Regions from separate parts of the Streptomyces sp. NPDC001549 genome, predicted to be linked through region 3. Evidence: riboswitches for the same ligand, from Rfam matches in the RefSeq annotation. Region 3 holds a riboswitch; each other region holds the start of a gene.
The links. A riboswitch is a leader RNA that binds a small molecule or an ion and turns the genes downstream of it on or off. The one in region 3 is predicted to bind cobalamin.

Region 1 (3,976 bases), on a different contig from region 3:
CCGACGGCCGGGACCTGGCCGCCGACAGCCCGCGCTCGCCCCACGAGGAGATCCGCGAGTTCTTCTACCGGCGGCAGAACTACCTCCACGACACCGATCTCGCCGCCGAAGGCCTCGCCGCCGAGATCGGCATCCGCCCGGGGGACGTCATCCGCGCGCTGACCCGCCGGCTCGCCGACCGGCACGGCATCCGGACGGCCACGGACTCCGACCGGCTGCACCACTACGACCCCGCCGCCCGGGTGCTGCACCTGTCGAACCGGCTCCGCCCCGGACAGCAGGCGTTCCGGATGGCCACGCAGCTGGCGCTGATCGAGTACGGGGACGAGCTGGACCGGCTGGCCGCCGAGGACTTCCCGCCCGGCTCCCCCGTCCACGCCCTCGCGCGGATCGGCATCGCCAACCACTTCGCGGGCGCGCTCATCCTCCCGTACCGCGCCTTCCACGCAGCCGCCGAGGAGTTCCGCTACGACATCGAGCGGCTCACCGACCACTTCGGGATCGGCTACGAGACGGTCTGCCACCGGCTGAGCACCCTGCAGCGGCCCAGGCTGCGCGGGGTGCCCTTCTCCTTCGTCCGGGTGGACCGGGCCGGGAACATGTCCAAGCGGCAGTCGGCAACCGGATTCCACTTCTCCCGCGCGGGCGGCACCTGCCCGCTGTGGAACGTGTACGAGGCCTTCGCCGCGCCCGGCCGCATCCACGTCCAGGTGGCCGCCATGCCCGACGGTCAGCGGTACCTGTGGACCGCCCGGGCCGTCACCCGCCACCGCGGCGGCTGGGGCGAGCCCGGCAAGACCTTCGCGATCGGGCTCGGCTGCGAGATCCGGCACGCCTCGCGGCTCGTGTACGCCGACGGGCTCGACCTCGACAACACGGCGGCCGCCACCCCCATCGGCATGGGCTGCCGCCTCTGCGAACGCCTCGACTGCCCGCAGCGGGCCGTGCCGCCGCTCGGACGGGCGCTGGCCGTCGACGAGAACAGCAGCACCTTCATCCCGTACCCGGTGACCAGGAACCCGGTCCCGGCTCGGGACTGAGCGGGCGTCAGGCCCGGGCGGCGCGGCCGGATGGCGAAGGCGCGCGGCGGCGGCCCTGGACTTACTAGGACGTCCAACTATATGTTCGTGGCACAAGGTCCGCGGTGCAGGGAAGCCGGTGAGAAACCGGCACGGTCCCGCCACTGTGACCGGGGAGTGTGCTGCCATCCACACGCCACTGACGAGGTCTGTCGGGAAGGCGGGCGGCACGCGGGGATCCGGGAGTCAGGATACCGGCCGCGGATGTTCCGTGTTGTCCACGAGGATGGAGCAGACACGCATGGCACCGGTTTGTACCCACGACCCTGGTGATCCGGCGGAGCGCACGCACACGTTCGCGCGCTCATAGGTCGTCCCTGTCGGAGACGACCTGGTCCCACGGCCTTCCCCAGCGGCGCACCCGACCGGGTGCCGTCCGCCGGTCGGCCGTGCCATCCCCGGATCCAACCTGACGAGAGCAGGCACCCATGGTCCGTGAACTCACCCATTTCATCGGCGGCAAGCACACCACCGGATCCTCCGGTCTCTTCACCGACGTGTACGACCCCAACACCGGCACCGTCCAGGCCCGGGTCCCGCTCGCGGGGCGGGCCGACACCGAGGCCGCCCTCGCGAACGCCGAGGAGGCGCAGGCCGACTGGGGGCAGTGGAACCCGCAGCGCCGCTCGCGCGTTCTGCTGCGTTTCCTCCAGCTGGTCGAGGGCGAACGGGACTCCCTCGCCCGGCTGTTGTCCTCCGAGCACGGCAAGACCGTCGCCGACGCCCACGGGGACCTGCAACGCGGCCTGGAGGTGGTCGAGTTCGCCGCAGGTGTCCCGCACCTGCTCAAGGGCGAGTTCACCGACAACGCGGGCACCGGCATCGATGTGCATTCCCTGCGCTCACCGCTCGGCGTGGTCGCCGGGATCACCCCCTTCAACTTCCCCGCGATGATCCCCCTGTGGCAGGCCGCACCCGCCCTGGCCTGCGGTAACTCCTTCATCCTGAAGCCCTCCGAGCGCGACCCCTCCGTACCGCTGCGCCTCGCCGAGCTGTTCCTGGAGGCCGGTCTGCCGCCCGGCGTGCTCAATGTGGTCAACGGCGGCAAGGAGGCCGTCGACACCCTCCTCGAAGACCCGCGCGTGCAGGCCCTCGGCTTCGTCGGCTCCACCCCGATCGCCGCGCACATCTACGCCACCGCCGCGGCCCACGGCAAGCGCGCCCAGTGCTTCGGCGGCGCCAAGAACCACATGATCGTGATGCCCGACGCCGACCTCGACCAGGCCGTGGAGGCCCTCATCGGCGCCGGCTACGGCTCCGCGGGCGAGCGCTGCATGGCCATCGCCGTCGCCGTCCCCGTCGGCGAGGAGACCGCGAACGCCCTCGTGGCCAGGCTGACGGAGCGCATCGCCACCCTGCGCGTGGGCCGCTCGGACGACCCCGAGGCCGACTTCGGGCCGCTGGTCAGCCAGGAAGCCCTCGACCGGGTGAACCGCTACGTCGGCATCGGAGCCACCGAGGGCGCCGAACTCGTCGTGGACGGGCGCGGGTTCACCCTGCCCGGACACGAGGACGGCTTCTTCGCCGGAGCGACCCTCTTCGACCGCGTGACCCCGCAGATGCGGATCTACCGCGAGGAGATCTTCGGCCCGGTGCTCTCCGTCGTACGGGCCGCCGACTACGAGGAGGCCCTGCGCCTGCCCACCGAGCACCCGTACGGCAACGGCGTCGCGATCTTCACCCGTGACGGAGACACGGCGCGCGACTTCACCCGCCGGGTGGGCGCCGGCATGGTCGGCGTCAACGTGCCGATCCCCGTCCCCGTGGCGTACCACACCTTCGGCGGCTGGAAGCGGTCCGGCTTCGGCGACCTGAACCAGCACGGCCCCGACTCGATCCGCTTCTACACCCGTACCAAGACCGTCACCTCGCGCTGGCCCTCCGGGGCCAAGGAGAGCGCGAGCTTCACCATCCCGACGATGGGATGAGCCGGTGACCATCACCCTCAGCCCCGATCAGCTGGCCCTCGCCGAGGTCACCCTCGACTTCGCCCAGGAGCAGCTCGGCCCGTACGCCGTCACCTGGGACCAGGACAAGCACTTCCCGCTGGACGTGATCCGCAAGGCGGCGGACCTCGGGCTCGGCGGCGTCTACGTCCGCGAGGAGCACGGCGGTTCCGGCCTCAGCCGCAGCGACGGCGTCCTCGTCTTCGAGACCCTCGCCACCGGTTGCCCCTCCATCGCCGGATACCTCTCCATCCACAACATGGTCGCCTGGATGATCGACCGGTACGGGGACGCGGACCAGCGGGCCCGCTGGCTCCCCGACCTGTGCTCCGCCCGGTCGCTGGGCAGCTACTGCCTGACCGAGCCCGGCGCCGGATCCGACGCGGCCAGGCTGCGCACCCGGGCCGAGCGCACGGACGACGGCTATGTGCTGACCGGGGTCAAGCAGTTCATCTCCGGCGCCGGCGCCTCCGAGGTCTACATCGTCATGGCGCGCACCGGCGGGGAGGGCCCGGGCGGCATCTCGGCGTTCGTCGTCGAACGCGGAGATGCCGGGGTCTCCTTCGGCCCGGACGAGCGCAAGATGGGCTGGAACGCCCAGCCCACCCGCCAGGTGATCCTCGACGGGGTCCGCGTCCCCGCCGACCGGCGGCTCGGCGCCGAGGGCGACGGCTTCCGCATCGCCATGAACGGCCTCAACGGCGGCCGTCTCGGCATCGCCGCCTGCTCGCTGGGCGGTGCGCAGAGCGCGCTGGACCGCAGCCTCGCGTACCTGGCCGACCGGGAGGCCTTCGGGGCCCGGCTGCTGGACGCCCAGGCCCTGCAGTTCCGGCTCGCGGACATGGCCACCGAGCTGGCCGCGGCCCGCGCCCTGGTCCGCCAGGCCGCCGACGCGCTGGACCGGGGCGACCCGCTGGCCCCGCAGCTGTGCGCGATGGCCAAGCGGTTCGC
Region 2 (3,976 bases), on a different contig from region 3:
CGCCTCCAGGTCGCCCACCTCGTCGCGCAGGGCGAGCGCCACCTGGCGGGCGGTGTCGCCGAGGGGCTGGTCGTCGCGGACGAAGGACCAGGCGAGCATGGTGACGGGGCCGGTCAGCATGCCCTTGACCGGCTTGGACGTCTGCGACTGGGCGTACGTGGTCCAGCGCACGGTCATCGGGTCGGGGCGGGAGATGTCGCCGGCCAGGACGGGCGGGCGGACGTAGCGGGTGCCGTAGGACTGGACCCAGCCGTGCTGGGTGGCCAGGTAGCCGGTGAGCTGCTCGGCGAAGTACTGGACCATGTCGTTGCGTTCGGGCTCGCCGTGCACCAGGACGTCGATGCCGGCCTTCTCCTGGAAGGCCAGGACCTCCCGGATCTCGGCCCGGATGCGGTCCTCGTAGCCGGCGGTGTCGATGTGCCCGGCCCGCAGGCCGGCGCGGGCCGTACGCAGTTCGGTGGTCTGCGGGAACGATCCGATCGTGGTCGTCGGAAGCAGCGGGAGACCCAGGTGCGCCCGCTGGGCGGCGGTCCGCTGCGCGTACGGCTGGGCGCGCCGCCCGTCCGCGTCGGTGACGGCGGCGGTGCGGGCCCGGACCGCCGGATCGTGGGTGAGGGCGGAGCCGGCGCGGGAGGCCAGGTCGGCCCGGTTGGCGGCGAGTTCGGCGGCGATGGCGTCCGTGCCGCGGGCCAGGCCCCGGGCGAGGACGGCGACCTCCGCGGTCTTCTGGCGGGCGAAGGCGAGCCAGCGCCGGACCTGCGGGTCGATGTCCCGTTCTGCGGCGGCGTCCAGCGGCACGTGGAGCAGGGAGCAGGAGGCGGCCACGTCCACCCGGTCGGCGAGCCCCAGGAGGGTGCCGAGGGTGGAGAGGGACTTCTCGTAGTCGTTGATCCAGATGTTGCGGCCGCCCACGACACCGGCGACGAGGCGCTTGCCGGGCAGGCCCCCCACGGCGGCGAGGTCGTCGAGGTTTGCGGCCGCGGCCTCGGTGAAGTCCAGGGCGAGCCCCTCGACGGGTGCCTTGGCCAGCACGGGCAGAGCCTCGCCGAGCCGGTCGAAGTAGGAGGCGACGAGCAGCTTGGGCCGGTCGGTCAGGCCGCCGAGCTCCCGGTACGCGCGGGCGGTGGCGTTCAGCTCGGCCGGGGTGCGGTCCTGCACCAGGGCGGGCTCGTCCAGTTGCACCCACTCGGCTCCGGCGGCGCGCAGGTCGGCCAGGACCTGGGCGTAGACGGGCAGCAGCCGGTCGAGCAGGGCCAGCGGATCGAAGCCGGCGGCGACGCCGGGGGCGGGCTTGGCCAGCAGCAGGTAGGTGACGGGTCCGACCAGGACCGGGCGGGCGGTGTGGCCCAGCGCGAGCGCTTCCTCCAGCTCGGCGACCTGCCGGGTGGAGTCGGCGGTGAAGACGGTGTCGGGGCCGAGTTCCGGGACCAGGTAGTGGTAGTTGGTGTCGAACCACTTGGTCATCTCCAGCGGCGCCACGTCCTGGGTGCCGCGCGCCATCGCGAAGTACCCGTCGAGCGGGTCGGCCGCGACGGCGGCGCGGTGCCGCTCGGGGACGGCGCCGACCATCACGCTGGTGTCCAGCACGTGGTCGTAGTACGAGAAGTCACCGGTCGGCACCTCGGTGATGCCTGCGTCGGCCAGCTGCTGCCAGTTGGTCCGGCGCAGGTCGCGGGCGGTTTCCCGGAGGGCGTCGGCGGCGACGCGGCCCTTCCAGTAGCCCTCGACGGACTTCTTCAGTTCGCGGTTCTGGCCCTGGCGGGGGTAGCCGTACACGGTGGCCACGGTGGGCCGTCCTGCGGCGGCGGGGGTCGTGCGGGTCACGGAACTCTCCTTCGCGAGCGTTCTCCTGTGGACCCGGTGAGGGCCGAGGGCGCGAAGGGATGACGAACCGGGCGGATCCCGACCGGGTACGGGTACGTGCAGCTGCACGCGCCCGCGGTCGTCCGCCTGATGTGTCGCCGACCCGCCCACGAGGTCACCGGGATTTCCGTGCGCGATCGGTCGCGTACGGGCAACGGGCAGGTCTTCGGACTCGCGGGCACGTCTCGTCGTACGGATGCCGTACGAGACTCCTACTGGCCGTCGCTTCCCAGGCCCGTCCGGGCCCAGTGCGTATGACGGCGGTCGTTCCCGCTCACCGCTGCGGGGCAGTCCCGGATTCCCACCGGGTTCCCTCTTACGACGCATCCCGCCTGGCGGACGGGGCGAACCAGCTGCCCGGCCAGAGTAGACGGCGTTCCCTGCCGGCGCGCGGAGTTGTCCGGCATCCGGATGGTGGGGTGAGACCCACGAGGGTCGAAATCCAGCCATTGAGTGAATTGCATCACTGAGGCGCGAGTTGTGTCCCTCTTGTCCGTTTACCGGATCGAACTGCCCGGTCAGGGCAGTACGTTGCAGCTCTCTGCATCGAGATCGCTCGATGACCACCGGAAGACCGAGGAAGTATGGGTTCCCCGATGAGCGCCCGCCCGAGGGCTGCCCTCGTCGTACGCGCCGCCCTGGTGTCCGTGCTGGCCTGGGGCGGTCTCACCGCATGTGCCGCCGGCGAGGAGGAGCTGCGGTACGCGACCGACTACGCGGGCCACGAACCGCTGGGCGTGGTCGGGTACCCCACCTCCGAGTCCCTCAGGATCACCCAGAAGCTGATCTGGCGGCTCGCCGACGGCAAGGCCGAGGAGGTGGAGTCGCTCGCCGCCGACCCCGATGACGCGAAGGGGGACGTCGAGCGGACCGCCCGGAACTGGATCCGGGCCTTCCACGAGGGGGCCAAGGGGAAGGTGACCGCAGAGTTCTACGACGAGGGCTCGGTGCGGCAGCTCGTCGTCGTGTACTTCCACGACACCGGCCAGACCAAGTCGTTCGTGGTGCGCCTCACCGGAAAGACCGGAGAGGACGGCTGGCGCGTGACCATGCGGGAGCCGGACCCGAAGCAGGCCTCGGCGGTCCCCGACTGGGTTCCGAGGACACCCGGGGGCCTCGGCTCGAAGACGGCTCGATGACCCGGTCCGGCATCGTCGCCAGGTGAAAGGCGCCGTCCCGCGGATCACTCCGCCGGACGGCGCCCTCGGTCTCCGCGGCAACGGGAGCGGTCGGATCAGGACCGGTGCAGCAGCGTGGTCAGGACCGCGTGGAGGACCGCTGCCGGATCCGCCACCGCCTGCGGCGAGCGCCAGGCCACGAAACCGTCCGGGCGGACGAGGATCGCGCCTTCCGGAGTCGTGCCGTGCACCTCGGTCCAGTCGCCGCCGTTCGCCGGGATCAGGTCGGCCTCCGGGCCGGTGCCGATCGCGTACACGTCCAGGGGCAGGCCCAGCTGTTCGGCGACGGACCGCCCCGCGGCACGCCACGGCGTGTCCTCGGAGCACAGCAGAACGAAGGAACGCTCGTAGAGGTCCACGGTGGACTTCGGCTCCGGATCCCCCGGACCGCAGAGCCACATGTGCGGTGCACGGCTGCCCGGATCGCCGCAGAGCCGCATCCGTTCGGGCACGACGGGCCGGTCCGGGTCGGCTCCCAGCACCGCGCCCCGGTTGTAGCGGTAGCCCATGGCCACGGAGAGCACCCCGCCCTGCCGGCCGCCGCCGGCGCCACCGCCCGGCGCGGAGTCCGGCGCGGAGTCCGGCGCGGAGTCCGGCCCGGCCGCGGGTGCGGGCGCGGCCCCGGAGGTGGACCCGGGCTCGGGGTCGGGCTCGTACCCCGGGTGGCTGTGCTCCGCCGAACGCGCCGAGGCGCGCTCGCTCGTCGCCCGGGCCACCGGCAGCCGCTCGGCCTCGTAGGTCTGCAGCAGCCCCGGCCCGGCCGAACCGTCCAGCACCGCGGCGAGCTTCCAGGCGATGTTGTGGGCGTCCTGGATGCCGGTGTTCGAGCCGAACGCCCCGGTGGGGGACATCTCGTGGGCGGAGTCACCGGCCAGGAAGACCCGGCCGGCCCCGTACCGCTCGGCGACCCGCTCGGCGGCGTGCCACGGGGCCTT
Region 3 (3,976 bases):
GCCATCGGCGTGGTCATCGCGATGCCCACCCTGAAGATGCCCTCGGTCACCGACTTCGCGGCGAGCGGCGCCGGGCCGGTCTTCGCCGGGTCGATGTTCCCCTTCGTCTTCATCACCATCGCCTGTGGCGCGCTCTCCGGCTTCCACGCCCTGGTCTCCTCGGGAACCACCCCGAAGATGATCCAGAAGGAGACCCAGGTCCGCATGATCGGCTACGGCGCCATGCTGACCGAGTCCTTCGTCGCCGTCATGGCGATCATCGCGGCCTGCATCATCGAGCCCGGTCTCTTCTTCGCGGTCAACTCCCCCGGCGGGGTCATCGGCACCACGGTCGAGTCCGCCTCCCAGGCGGTGACCAACTTCGGCTTCGCCATCTCCCCCGAGGCGCTCGCCCAGGCCGCGAAGGACGTCGAGGAAGCCAGTCTGCTCTCGCGTACGGGTGGCGCGCCGACCTTCGCACTCGGAATGTCGGAGATCTTCTCCGCCGTGGTCGGCGGCGCCGGCATGAAGGCCTTCTGGTACCACTTCGCCATCATGTTCGAGGCGCTCTTCATCCTGACGACGCTCGACGCGGGCACCCGCGTGGGCCGGTTCATGCTCCAGGACACCCTCGGCAACGTGCACAAGTCCTTCAAGGACGTCAGCTGGAAGCCCGGCGTGTGGTTCGCGAGCGCGATCGTCGTCGGCGGCTGGGGCTACTTCCTGTGGGTCGGCATCAAGGACCCGCTCGGCGGCATCAACCAGCTCTTCCCGCTCTTCGGCATCGCCAACCAGCTGCTCGCCGCGGTCGCGCTGGCCGTCTGCACCACGCTGCTGATCAAGTCCGGCCGGCTCAAGTGGGCCTGGGTGACGGGCGTTCCGCTGGTCTGGGACGCCACGGTGACCCTCACCGCGAGCTATCAGAAGATCTTCTCCGAGGACGTGAAGGTCGGCTTCTTCGCCCAGCGCGACAAGTACCAGGCCGGAATCGACGCCGACAAGGTCCTGCCGCCCGCCAAGAACATGGACGACATGCACACCGTGGTCACCAACGCCACGGTCGACGGCGTCCTGTGCGCCCTCTTCGCGGCCCTGATCATCGTGGTCCTCGCGGACGCGGCCCGGACCTGCCTCAAGGCCGTCCGCGACCCGGGATCGGCGACCCTCTCCGAGACGCCGTGGACCGAGTCGAAGATCGTCGCCCCGGCCGGACTGATCGCGACCGCCGAGGAGCGGGCGGAGCTCGCCGCGGCGGGCCCGGACGCGGGCGGCGGACACGTCAAGGAGCCGGTGGCGTGAGCAGCGTACGGAGCGTGCTGGCCAGGGCCCGGTTCTACGTACGGGAGTTCTCGGGGGAGGCCGCGTACGACCGCTACGTGGCCCATGCCCGCTCCCACGACCCGGACGCGGAGGTCCTGACCCGCCGCGCCTTCGAACGCGCCCGTACGGACGCCCGCGAGGCGGACCCCCGCGAGGGCTTCCGCTGCTGCTGACGCGCATGAAGGGGCCCCGCCGCCTGAGGCAGCGGGGCCCTTCGGCATTCCTCAGCGCACCCAGTCCTTGAGGGCCTCGGTCTGGAGAGTGATGCCGACGGGGTCGGGGAGTTCGATGTCCTTGCCGAAGGGGACGGTGCGGACGGTCTCATACCGCCGCCCGTCGGGCTCGCTGTGGACCGAGACCTCACAGCTGTCTCTGTCGATCAAGAGGTAGACCGGAATACCAGTCTCCGCGAAGGCCCGAGGCTTCTCGATACGGTCGCGCCGGTCGGTATCGGAATCGTACGAAGTGACCTCGACGACCATCAGGACAGGGTCCGGGGCGACCCATTCGCCTTGCGCCTTCATGAAGCCGCTCGGCGCCAGGACTCCATCAGGCCTGGCACGCCCGTCGCGATACTGCTGCACCTTCAATCCCTGCTCGCCATAGAGGAACAGATCAGGCCGGTGCTGGATGCAGATGCGCAAGAGCCACTCGATGATCAGTCCGTGGTCCCCATCAGGCACCGCTTTGACCCCCAGCTTCCCGTCGATGAATTCCAACCGCAGCCCCTCCACCTCTCTGGCGCCTATACGCGCGAGGGTCTCGAACTCCTCGGTCAGCATGTGGGGGCGGTCGGTCATCACGGTCATGCCTCGCTCACCTTCCTCGACGGTGCTGTCTCCGACGATAGCGCCGCCCCCCGACACCCGTCCTGCACACTCGACCGCATGGACACGGTGATCAGGGCGGTGCGGCCCGCCGAGTACGCGGAGCTGGGTGAGATCACGGCGCAGGCCTACCTCGCCGACGGGCATCTGGACTTCAACGAGGACGACCACTACCTGAACGTGCTGCGTGACGTGGCCGGCCGGGCCGCCCAGGCCGAGGTGCTCGTCGCCGAGCGGGACGGACGGGTGCTGGGCGGTGTGACCTTCGCCGCTCCGGGCAGTCCGCTCGCCGACATCGCGGCCCCCGACGAGGCGGAGTTCCGGATGCTCGCGGTGGCTCACGAGGCGCGCGGCCAGGGCGCCGGCGAGGCTCTGGTGCGGGCCTGCGTCGAGCGGGCGCGGGCTCTGGAGGGGGTGACCGGCCTGGTTCTCTCCACCCAGCGCAGCATGGCCGGCGCCCATCGGATCTACGCGCGACTGGGCTTCGTACGCACTCCGGAGCGGGACTGGGCGCCGATCGAGGGCCTGACACTCCTCACTTACCGGCTCAAGCTGTAGCCACGCCGACACTACATGTGGGGGTTACCGCAGAGGGCCGCCCCCACATGTATGCTCATGCCTGCTGTCGCTGCAGGGGAATCCGGTGCGAATCCGGAACTGTCCCGCAACGGTATGAAGTGTCCGGCTACCGGACGCCAAGTCCGATGACCTGCCGACAGCGCGCCCGGCTCGACCGAACCGGGTGCCGATTCGTCCGGGCCTCGCGGTTGGGCCGGTGGACGCCATGCGGGGTACGCGTTCTCGTCGCGCCCGCATGCGCCCGCTCGCGCCCCGCCCCGTCGATGACCGGGCCGAGCGAGGGAGAGCTCCCGCCGTGACCATCGCGCCTTCCGCACCGCGCGCCGAGTCCACTTCTGGCGACAACACCGAGGGCCCGGGGGCCACGCTGCTGCGTACCCTCACCGAACTTACGGCGGACCTCCCCGACACCGACCCCGGCCGGGTCGCGGCCTCCGCGCTGCGCGGCCGCAGCTCCGCCGCCGACGACGCCGAACTGCGCGGACTGGCCACGGAGGCCGCCGCCGGTCTGATCTCCGAGGACCCGGCCTACTCCCGGCTCGCCGCCCGCCTGCTGACGCTGGCCGTGCGCGACGAGGCCGCGAGCCAGGGCTCCACCTCCTTCTCGGCCTCCGTCGAGGTCGGCCACCGCGAGGGCCTCATCGCCGACCGCACGGCCGAGTTCGTCCGCACCCACGCGAACCGGCTCGACTCGCTCGTCGAACTGACCCTCGCCGAGGGCGCCGACGACCGCTTCGGGTTCTTCGGCCTTCGCACCCTGCACAGCCGCTACCTGCTGCGCCACCCGATCACCCGTCAGGTCATCGAGACCCCGCAGTACTTCATGCTGCGCGTGGCCTGCGGTCTGGCCGCCGACGACAGCGTCCAGGCCGTGGAGGAAGTGGCCTCGCTGTACCGGCTGATGAGCCGCCTGGACTACCTGCCGTCCTCCCCCACGCTCTTCAACTCCGGTACCCGGCACCCGCAGATGTCCTCCTGCTACCTGCTGGACTCCCCGCTGGACGAGCTCGACTCGATCTACGACCGCTACCACCAGGTCGCCCGCCTCTCCAAGCACGCTGGCGGCATCGGCCTCTCGTACTCCCGCATCCGCGCCCGCGGTTCGCTGATCCGCGGCACCAACGGCCACTCCAACGGCATCGTGCCGTTCCTGAAGACCCTCGACGCCTCCGTCGCCGCCGTGAACCAGGGTGGCCGCCGCAAGGGCGCCGCCGCCGTCTACCTGGAGACCTGGCACGCGGACATCGAGGAGTTCCTGGAGCTCCGCGACA

Region 1: linked by a shared signal. The riboswitch ahead of ACFY04_RS13430 (CoA-acylating methylmalonate-semialdehyde dehydrogenase) and the one ahead of ACFY04_RS10755 (ribonucleoside-diphosphate reductase subunit alpha) in region 3 are both predicted to bind cobalamin.
Region 2: linked by a shared signal. The riboswitch ahead of metE (5-methyltetrahydropteroyltriglutamate--homocysteine S-methyltransferase) and the one ahead of ACFY04_RS10755 (ribonucleoside-diphosphate reductase subunit alpha) in region 3 are both predicted to bind cobalamin.

Annotation. Positions count from the first base shown of each region.
Region 1 covers NZ_JBIAVJ010000006.1:269,451-273,426, reverse strand. Annotated here, with positions in the region: gene ACFY04_RS13435 (short-chain fatty acyl-CoA regulator family protein) at 1-1,040, shown strand, start outside; cobalamin riboswitch at 1,112-1,297, shown strand; gene ACFY04_RS13430 (CoA-acylating methylmalonate-semialdehyde dehydrogenase) at 1,508-3,007, shown strand; gene ACFY04_RS13425 (acyl-CoA dehydrogenase family protein) at 3,012-3,976, shown strand, end outside.
Region 2 covers NZ_JBIAVJ010000022.1:150,832-154,807, reverse strand. Annotated here, with positions in the region: gene metE (5-methyltetrahydropteroyltriglutamate--homocysteine S-methyltransferase) at 1-1,824, opposite strand, end outside; cobalamin riboswitch at 2,003-2,232, opposite strand; gene ACFY04_RS30760 (hypothetical protein) at 2,460-3,002, shown strand; gene ACFY04_RS30755 (FAD-dependent oxidoreductase) at 3,098-3,976, opposite strand, start outside.
Region 3 covers NZ_JBIAVJ010000005.1:138,841-142,816, forward strand. Annotated here, with positions in the region: gene ACFY04_RS10735 (carbon starvation CstA family protein) at 1-1,278, shown strand, start outside; gene ACFY04_RS10740 (YbdD/YjiX family protein) at 1,275-1,472, shown strand; gene ACFY04_RS10745 (Uma2 family endonuclease) at 1,524-2,108, opposite strand; gene ACFY04_RS10750 (GNAT family N-acetyltransferase) at 2,187-2,684, shown strand; cobalamin riboswitch at 2,729-2,858, shown strand; gene ACFY04_RS10755 (ribonucleoside-diphosphate reductase subunit alpha) at 3,001-3,976, shown strand, end outside.